DNA from 2 places in the Streptomyces sp. NPDC051664 genome. Region 1 is predicted to be linked to the other one. Evidence: riboswitches for the same ligand, from Rfam matches in the RefSeq annotation. Region 1 holds a riboswitch; the other holds the start of a gene.
What was found. Region 1 has a riboswitch for S-adenosylmethionine ahead of ACIA8E_RS27160 (putative leader peptide). Riboswitches for the same ligand answer to the same signal wherever they lie in the genome.

Region 2: another riboswitch for S-adenosylmethionine. It lies ahead of thrC (threonine synthase); the one in region 1 lies ahead of ACIA8E_RS27160 (putative leader peptide).

Annotation. Positions count from the first base shown of each region.
Region 1 covers NZ_JBITCU010000017.1:14,793-18,997, forward strand. Annotated here, with positions in the region: gene ACIA8E_RS27150 (NtaA/DmoA family FMN-dependent monooxygenase) at 1-439, opposite strand, end outside; gene ACIA8E_RS27155 (LLM class flavin-dependent oxidoreductase) at 458-1,675, opposite strand; gene ACIA8E_RS27160 (putative leader peptide) at 1,750-1,866, opposite strand; SAM riboswitch class IV at 1,906-2,018, opposite strand; gene ACIA8E_RS27165 (TlpA family protein disulfide reductase) at 2,489-2,923, opposite strand; gene ACIA8E_RS27170 (DUF4395 domain-containing protein) at 3,139-3,549, shown strand; gene ACIA8E_RS27175 (hypothetical protein) at 3,650-3,895, shown strand; gene ACIA8E_RS27180 (hypothetical protein) at 4,015-4,152, opposite strand.
Region 2 covers NZ_JBITCU010000016.1:25,378-29,582, forward strand. Annotated here, with positions in the region: gene ACIA8E_RS26400 (trehalose-6-phosphate synthase) at 1-1,249, opposite strand, end outside; gene ACIA8E_RS26405 (glucosyl-3-phosphoglycerate synthase) at 1,304-2,254, opposite strand; SAM riboswitch class I at 2,407-2,533, shown strand; gene thrC (threonine synthase) at 2,551-3,852, shown strand; gene ACIA8E_RS26415 (MoaD/ThiS family protein) at 3,911-4,189, shown strand.

The DNA.
Region 1 (4,205 bases):
GGCGGAAGTTCTCGCCGGTGAAGGCGTCCCACGAGGTGACGACGTTCCACGCTGCGCGCCCGCCCGAGAGGTGATCGAGGCTGGCGAACTGGCGGGCCACTTCGTAGGGCTCATTGAAGGTGGAGTTGATGGTGCCGGTCAGACCGACGTGTTCGGTGACAGCGGCGAGGGCGGACAGCACGGTGAAGGTGTCGGGGCGCCCCACCACGTCCAAGTCATAGATCTCCCCTCCCTGTTCGCGCAGCCGCAGCCCTTCGGCGAGGAACAGGAAGTCGAACTTGGCGCGTTCGGCGGTGCGCGCGAAGTGCGTGAACGAGCTGAACTCGATGTGGCTGCCGGCCTCGGGGGCGCTCCACACGGTGGTGTTGTTGACGCCGGGGAAGTGGGCCGCGAGATGTATCTGCTTGAGTGGCTTGCCGGATCCCTTGCTGGTGCTCATGGTCGTGGTCCCTCCGGCTCAGACGGTGGCGTAGCGGTTGACGGGGCGGGTGAGCCCGAGCAGCCCGCGCAGGGTGTCGGCCTCATAGGCGCGCCGGAAGGCGTCGCGGCGCTGCAGTTCGGGCACCAGACCGCGGGTGATCGCCTCGAGGTCGTGGCCGATCACGGCGGGGCGCAGCCGGAAGCCGGCCAGTCCGGCCCGCTGCCACTCCAGGAGCAGGTCCGCCAGCTGCGCGGGCGTGCCGGTGAACACCTTCGCGTCACTGGTGTAGGCGTAACCCGCGAGGCCGTCCAGGCGGTCTCGGCGGGCCGTCGCCGCTGCAGGGTCGTCGTCGAGGAACACCACCAGGTCGCCGAAGATGTGCAGGGGGTCCTCCGCGCGCCCCGCCGCAGCCTGTTCGCCGCGGATCTCGTCGACGATTGCGCGGGCCTCGTCGGTGTCGTGCGGGGTGACGTACCCGATGTCGGCTGAACGAGCTACCAGTTGGAAGGGCACACTCTGGTGCGCCAGAGCGCTGACGACCGGCTGTCCCTGTGGTGGCCGGGGTGTGATCGAGGGGCCCTTGACGCTGAAGTGTCTGCCCTCGAAGTCGATGTAGTGCAGCTTGTCGCGGTCGATGAAGCGGCCTGTGGCGGCGTCCCGGATATCGGCGTCGTCCTCCCAGCTGTCCCACAGGCGGCGCACCACATCGACGTAGTCGCCGGCCTCCTCGAAGAGTTCGGCGGTCAGCTCCCGTACGGCCGGGCCGTCCAGATCCTCGATGCGGAAACGCGGAAACGCACGGCGGCCGAAGTGGGCCGCCTCGTTCTGCCGCGCCGACACCTGGATCCGCAGGCCGGCACGACCGGTGCTCACATAGTCGAGGGTGGCGATCGCCTTGGAGATGTGGAACGGCTCGGTGTGGGTGGCGACCACGGTCGGTATGAGCCCTATGTGCCGGGTCAGCGGGGCCACGCGGGCGGCGATGAGCACCGCGTCCAGCCGCCCACGCACCTGGTCGGTACGACTGTCGGGCTCCGTGAAGCGCGAGGACTGGAGCCCGAGTGCGTCCTCGATCGTCACGAAGTCCAGCAGGCCGTGTTCGGCCTCCGTGATGATGTCGGACCAGTACGTGGCAGTGAGCAGGTCCCTGGGTCGGGCCACCGGCTCGCGCCAGGCGGCCGGGTGCCAGCCCGCGCCGTCGAGGGCCACGGCGAGGTGAAGCGATGAAGACAGCGAAGAAGGAGATGAGGACACGAAAGGGGTGCCTTCCTGATCGACCGTATGTGATCGCCGACTCTCGTCCGGAGGTTCGGCGGCGGGAGAGCAGGTCAGGAACAACAGAGCGCGCCGGCCACACGCTGCAGGTCGATGTGGGGCCGGGAGTACAGGTGGACGCTGCGCCGCGGGACAAGAACCCTGACAGGCGGGCAGGACACGGGTGGCATGACCGTCACCTCCGCCCTTCCGGCTCGGCGGGCCCGAGGGCCTCGCGCTTGCGAAACCCGGACAGGCCCCGCCTGGTCGTCACCTGGAGCACCCCGCCGCGCAGGAGGGTTGCCGGTCAGCAAGCCAGGGCTTGACGCTGACACTCATAACCTGCCCGGAACGCTACGCGGGGCGGCAGCGCCGCGCAACGTCCGGAGATCATAGTCATGCCCATATCGCCACGACGCACAACAACACAGCTGCGCCATCTGTTCCGTCCGGCCGTCCCGGCTACGCGCCAACAGGTAGTTGGTGCGGCGGCCAGGTAGTTGGTGCGGCGGCGCAGAGCGAATCCGATCGACTCGTAGAACCAGACAGCACAGGTGTGGGAGGCGGCCGTACGAACGGCCGCCTCGCAACGAACGCGGACGCAGGTCTTGGTCCACGGCGAACGCGCGGCTGGCGTAAGTATCTGGTCGACCACACCGAGTGGTTCACCAGCAACACCAGCCTGGGCCTCCCTGTCCGGTTGCACCTCTGGGCAGCCGATTCGGCGAACGCCCCCAGGGGTGGTCCGTTCCGGAAATGGTCGTCCGGCCGGCAGCCTGCATCGGAGAACGGACTCAGCAGCGAGCTGCTTGATCACGATCGGGCGGTGGAGGCCCCGGTTGCCTTACCGATGGCCGCGATCACGTCCGCACGCCTGGGCTGCCCGGACGCACTGACGACAACCCGGCCGCTCGCGTCGAGAACAAACACGGTCGGCGTGCGCAGAATCTTCAGCCGCCTCACCAGCTCAAGCCGGTCCTCCGCGTCGATTTCCACATGCGCCGCTCCCGGCACCGTCCCGGCGACCTCGGCCAGCATCCGCCGCGTCGCCCGGCATGGCTGGCAGAAGGCAGTGGAGAACTGAAGCAGCGTCACCCGCTCCCCCAGCTCGGCCCCGATCTCCGCCGACGACAAGCGCACCGCACCATCCATGGGCCGCAACCGGAGCCTGCCGCTGCGCGCCGCCTGCACCACCGCGAAGATGCTCGCCAGAACGAGCACCGCGACACACACCACCAACCCGGTCATACAACCAGTCTGCACCACCGCCCACTCCCCCATCCCAACTGACCATCGACCGCTCGGTGCCGCACCGCTACGATGACGGCCATGGACTCCGCTCCCCGGCCGCTGGGGCTGACCACTCGTCGCGTGGTCGACCTCTGCCGGGTCACAGCGTGCCGCTGTCGCTGACACCCGCGCCTGCCCGATTGCCCTCCTCCCCTCGTCCCGGAGTCCTTCTCATGCAGATAGACCCGCGCGGCACCCGCTTTGCCGCCGCGCTCACCACACTTGTCCTCTGCGCGGTACTGATCACTGGCAGCGGCGTCCTGCTGGCCGTGCAGACCGCGATCTTCGCGCTCGGCGCGTTCGGCGGCCTGCAGTACTCCCCGTACGGCTGGCTGTTCCGAGTCGCGATTCGGCCCGGACTCGCCCCGCCGCGCGAACTGGAGGATGCCCGTCCGCCCCGCTTCGCCCAGGGCGTGGGCTTCGGCTTCGGCCTGGTCGGCACCGTCGGCTACCTCGCCGGAGCTGAGTGGCTCGGCCTGGCCGCCACCGCGCTCGCCCTTGCTGCGGCCTTTCTCAACGCGGCCTTCGGCTACTGCCTCGGCTGCGAGATGTACCTGTCCATTCGCCGTTTCCGAAGCACCTGAGCACCGCAGTCCGGCCCACACAGCCGGTTAGCCGAGGTCATCGGCGCGGTCTCCCGTTACTGCCGATCAAGCGGGCCGCGCACCGTGGACTCACCTCGACATGACGCACGAGCGATCCCCCGCCTCGGCCTGCCACTCGGCTCCGCCGATCCGGGGGATCTGTCCGGGCACCCGGTGCGGGCGTGGGTTACTTCTCCCAGCCGACCGTCTCCGGGAGCGAGCCTACGTCGACATCGACGCCGGCGAACACGTCGTCGGCAACCCCGAGTTCGTCGCCGCCGACGAGGACGCCCAGCGCCGCTCCATCACCGTGCTGACCAACCACAACGCGCCGCTCCGCACCTGAAGCACGCCCGCACGACCGACGGGGGCGGGCCGCGGTCTACTGCTGGTGTCGCAGTTTCGCCCAGCGGTGGGGAACGCGTTACGAAGACCGCGGCAAAACCATCTGGGCCGAGGAACCCCTCACGGAAGCGGCCTGATCAGGCGGGCCGAGGGCGGCGAACCCGCCCCGGCCGTGTCCCGCCATTCGCTGGAGCCGCCGCTCATGAGGATCTCCTCGCCGGTGATGAAGAGGGCGAGAGCGCACGTACCAAGCCCCACCCAGACCCCTATGAGGCGGCCGCCGCGGCGCTCGGCTTGCGACCGCAGGCATG
Region 2 (4,205 bases), on a different contig from region 1:
ACACGTCGTACGGGTTCACCACGATCGCGTCCGCGCCCAGCTCCTCGTACGCCCCCGCCTCCCGCGACAGCACCAGCGCGCAGCCCTGGTCGGAGACCACCGGAACCTCCTTCGCGACCAGGTTCATGCCGTCGCGGATCGGGTTGACGAGCGCCACGTCCGCCAGCCGGTACGCCCCCAGCGAGCGCGCGAAGTCGTCGTTCACATGCAGCAGGACCGGGGTCCAATCGGGCGTTCCGTACGCCTCGTTGATGTCGTCCGCCAGCCGCTGCACCTCGGCCGTGTACTCCCGGTACACCGCCAGGTCCTGCCGCGACGGGTACGCGAACGCCACATGCACCACCCGCTCGCGCCACTGCGGGCGGGTGTTCAGCAGCTCCCGGTACGCCAGCAGCCCGCGGACGATGTTCTTGGACAGTTCCGTACGGTCGACCCGCACGATCGTCTTCCGGCCGGGGCCGCCCACCTGCTCCCGCAGGATCGCCATCCGCTCGTCCACGTCCGCCTCGTGCGCGCGGCGGCGCAGGAAGTCCGCGTCCGCGCCCAGACCGTGCACGCCGATCCTCGTCCGGCCGGTGCCGCCCAGGACCTCCGTGCAGCAGGCGGTGAACGCGTCCGCCCACCGCCGGGTCAGGAAGCCCGCCCGGTCCGCGCCGAGCATGCCGCGCAGCAGCTGCTCCGCGATGTCGTCGGGCAGCAGGCGGAAGTAGTCGACCGGGGCCCACGGGGTGTGCGAGAAGTGGCCGATCCGCAGGTCGGGGCGGAGGTCGCGGAGCATGCCGGGGACCAGGGCCAGGTGGTAGTCCTGCACCAGCACCGCCGCGCCCTCGCCCGCCTCCTCGGCGAGCGCCTGCGCGAAGGCCAGGTTGTATGCCTCGAACGATGCCCACTGCCGGCGGAACTCCGCGTCGAAGACCGGCTCCAGCGGCGTCTGGTACAGCATGTGGTGGACGAACCAGAGCACCGAGTTCGCGATGCCGTTGTACGCGTCGGCGTGCACATCGGCGTCGATGTCGAGCATCCGTACGCCCGGCTCGGCGATCCCGCGCCGGACCGCCTCCCTGTCCCCGTCGCCGAGCGCCGCGCAGACCCACAGCTTGTCCTCGACGGCGCTCAGCCCGGAGACGAGTCCGCCGCCGCCCCGTTTGGCGCTGATCGAACCGTCCTCGCTCAGTGCGTACGAGACCGGGCCGCGGTTGGACGCGACGAGTACCTGGGCAGCAGACGTGATCACGTGCTCGGAGACCATGTTGCGGAATCTAGCCCGATCGCGAACCGCCCAAACGTGCGAAGTCAGACCACCTCAGGCGGCGCGGCGCGAAACGTACTCCCTGATCTCCTGCATCGGCGGCCGCTCCTCGGTGTCCACGGCGTGCGTGCGCGGTACGAAGCCGGTCTCGCCGCGTTCGAACTGGGTGAGGGATGGTCGTACCAAGTGGCCGCGCGAGAGGCGCAGTTGCGCCGTCCGGTAGATCGCCGCCGCCATCCGGCCCAGTGCCTGCCCGTCCTGATGGCGGTGCTTCCTGACCCCCACATCGACCTGTGCCAGCGCGTCCAGCCCCACGGTGTGCAGCGCATCCACGAGCAGGCCCAGTTCCACTCCGTAACCGACCGGGAACGGCAGCCGCTCCAGCAGCGAGCGCCGCACCGCGTACTCGCCGCCCAGCGGCTGGACGAAGCCGGCCAGCTGCGGCCAGTGCAGATTGAGCAGCGGGCGGGCCACCAGTTCCGTGACGCGACCCCCCTGGCCTGCTGTGTCTCCGAGCGGGCGGTCGTACATCGCCTTCACGAACTGCACCTCGGGATCGGTGAGCAGCGGGCCGATGATGCCGGAGACGAAGTCCGCGGAGAAGTCCTTCAGGTCGGCGTCTATGAAGCAGACGATGTCACCTTCGGTGACCAGGAGTGATCGCCAGAGAACCTCGCCCTTGCCGGGCACGGCGGGTATCCGCGGGAGTATGTCGTCACGGTGCACCACCCGGGCGCCCGCCTTCCGGGCGACCTCTGAGGTGGCGTCCGTCGACCCGGAGTCGATCACCAGCAGCTCGTCGACCAGCTGGACCTTCTCCATCAGCTCGACCCGAATCGTCTCGACGATCGCGCCGACCGTCGCCTCCTCGTTGAGGGCGGGCAGCACGACGCTCACACTTCCGCGCTGCGGATCCCTGGCCCTGGCGGCGACGAGCCGGTCCAGCGGGCGGTCGGCGGCCGACCAGGAGCGCCTGGTCAGCCAGCGTTCGACCTCTTCCAGCACGACCGATACTCCCTGTATGTGATCCATCTCGCGGTTCGGACGGCTATCTCAACCGTCCGATGCTTCGGTTACAGTCTTGAACAACGCGGATGACCCTCGCATGCCGGGGTCCTCCGCCGATAAATGCCTGGATCGATGATCCAGTGCCACAGCGCTCATCCAGAGGGACTGAGGGAACGGCCCGTTGAAGTCCCGGCAACCCTCCTGCCGACCGCGAGGTCAGGTGGGGAAGGTGCCAATTCCGTCTCGTGGCGAAATGCGTCGCGAGGAAGATGAGGAGAAAGGGCCTCGCCATCATGGCTACGCAGACCGTTGCAGTGAGCACCAATTCTTCCGCCGACGCTGTCGACCTCGGTCCCGCCGCGGCACTTTCCTGCCGCGAGTGCGGAGAGCGTTTCGAGCTCGGTCCCATTTTCGCCTGCGCGACCTGTTTCGGGCCGCTCGAAGTGGCGTACGACCTGCCGAGCGGCTCCCCGGACGAGCTGAAGAAGCGCATCGAGGCCGGCCCGAACAACATCTGGCGTTACGCGCCGCTGCTGCCGGTCCCCGCCGATGTCGCGGACAAGCCCAACATCAACCCCGGCTTCACCAAGCTGGTCAAGGCCGACAACCTCGCCCGCGAACTGGGCGTCACCGGCGGCCTGTACGTCAAGGACGACTCCGGCAATCCGACGCACTCCTTCAAGGACCGCGTCGTCGCGATCGCCGTCGAGGCCGCCCGCGCCTTCGGTTTCACCACTCTCTCCTGCTCCTCCACCGGCAACCTCGCCGGCGCCGTGGGCGCGGCCGCGGCCCGGGCCGGCCTGCGGTCCTGCGTGTTCATCCCGCACGACCTGGAGCAGGGCAAGGTCGTCATGGCCGCGGTGTACGGCGGTGAACTGGTCGGCATCGAGGGCAATTACGACGACGTCAACCGCTTCTGCTCGGAGCTCATCGGTGACCCGCTCGGCGAGGGCTGGGGCTTCGTCAACGTCAACCTGCGCCCGTACTACGGCGAGGGCTCCAAGACGCTCGCGTACGAGATCTGCGAGCAGCTCGGCTGGCGGCTGCCGGACCAGCTCGTCATCCCGATCGCGTCCGGCTCGCAGCTCACGAAGATCGACAAGGGTCTGCAGGAGCTGATCAAGCTCGGTCTCGTCGAGGACAAGCCGTACAAGATCTTCGGCGCCCAGGCCGAGGGCTGCTCCCCGGTCTCCACCGCCTTCAAGGCCGGTCACGACGTCGTACGCCCCCAGAAGCCGAACACGATCGCCAAGTCGCTGGCGATCGGCAACCCGGCCGACGGCCCCTATGTCCTGGACATCGCCCGCCGGACCGGCGGCGCCGTCGAGGACGTCGACGACGAGCAGGTCGTCGACGCGATCAAGCTGCTGGCACGCACCGAGGGCATCTTCGCGGAGACGGCCGGCGGGGTGACGGTCGGTGTGACGAAGAAGCTGATCGAGGCCGGCCTGCTGGACCCGACGCTCACCACCGTCGTCCTCAACACCGGTGACGGTCTGAAGACGCTGGACGCGGTCGCCCCGACCACCGGTCCGACGGCGACCATCCGGCCCAGCCTCGACGCGTTCCGCGCCGCCGGCCTGGCCCGCAGCTGACCCGACCACCGGGACGTCCATCCGTGACGTCCACCCGAGACGCAAGGAAGGCACCCACATGAGCGTCAAGGTCCGTATCCCCACCATCCTGCGCACCTACACGGGCGGTCAGGCCGAGGTCCCGGCCGAGGGCGCGACCCTCTCCCAGGTGATCGAGTCGCTGGAGCAGAACCACCCGGGTATCGCCGCGCGCGTCCTGGACGATCAGGGCAAGCTGCGGCGGTTCGTGAACGTGTACGTCAACGACGACGACGTGCGCTTCGAGGGTGGCCTGGAGGCGGCCACCCCGGACGGCGCCGGCATCTCGATCATCCCGGCCGTCGCGGGCGGCTGCTGACCCTCCGTCGCCCCGG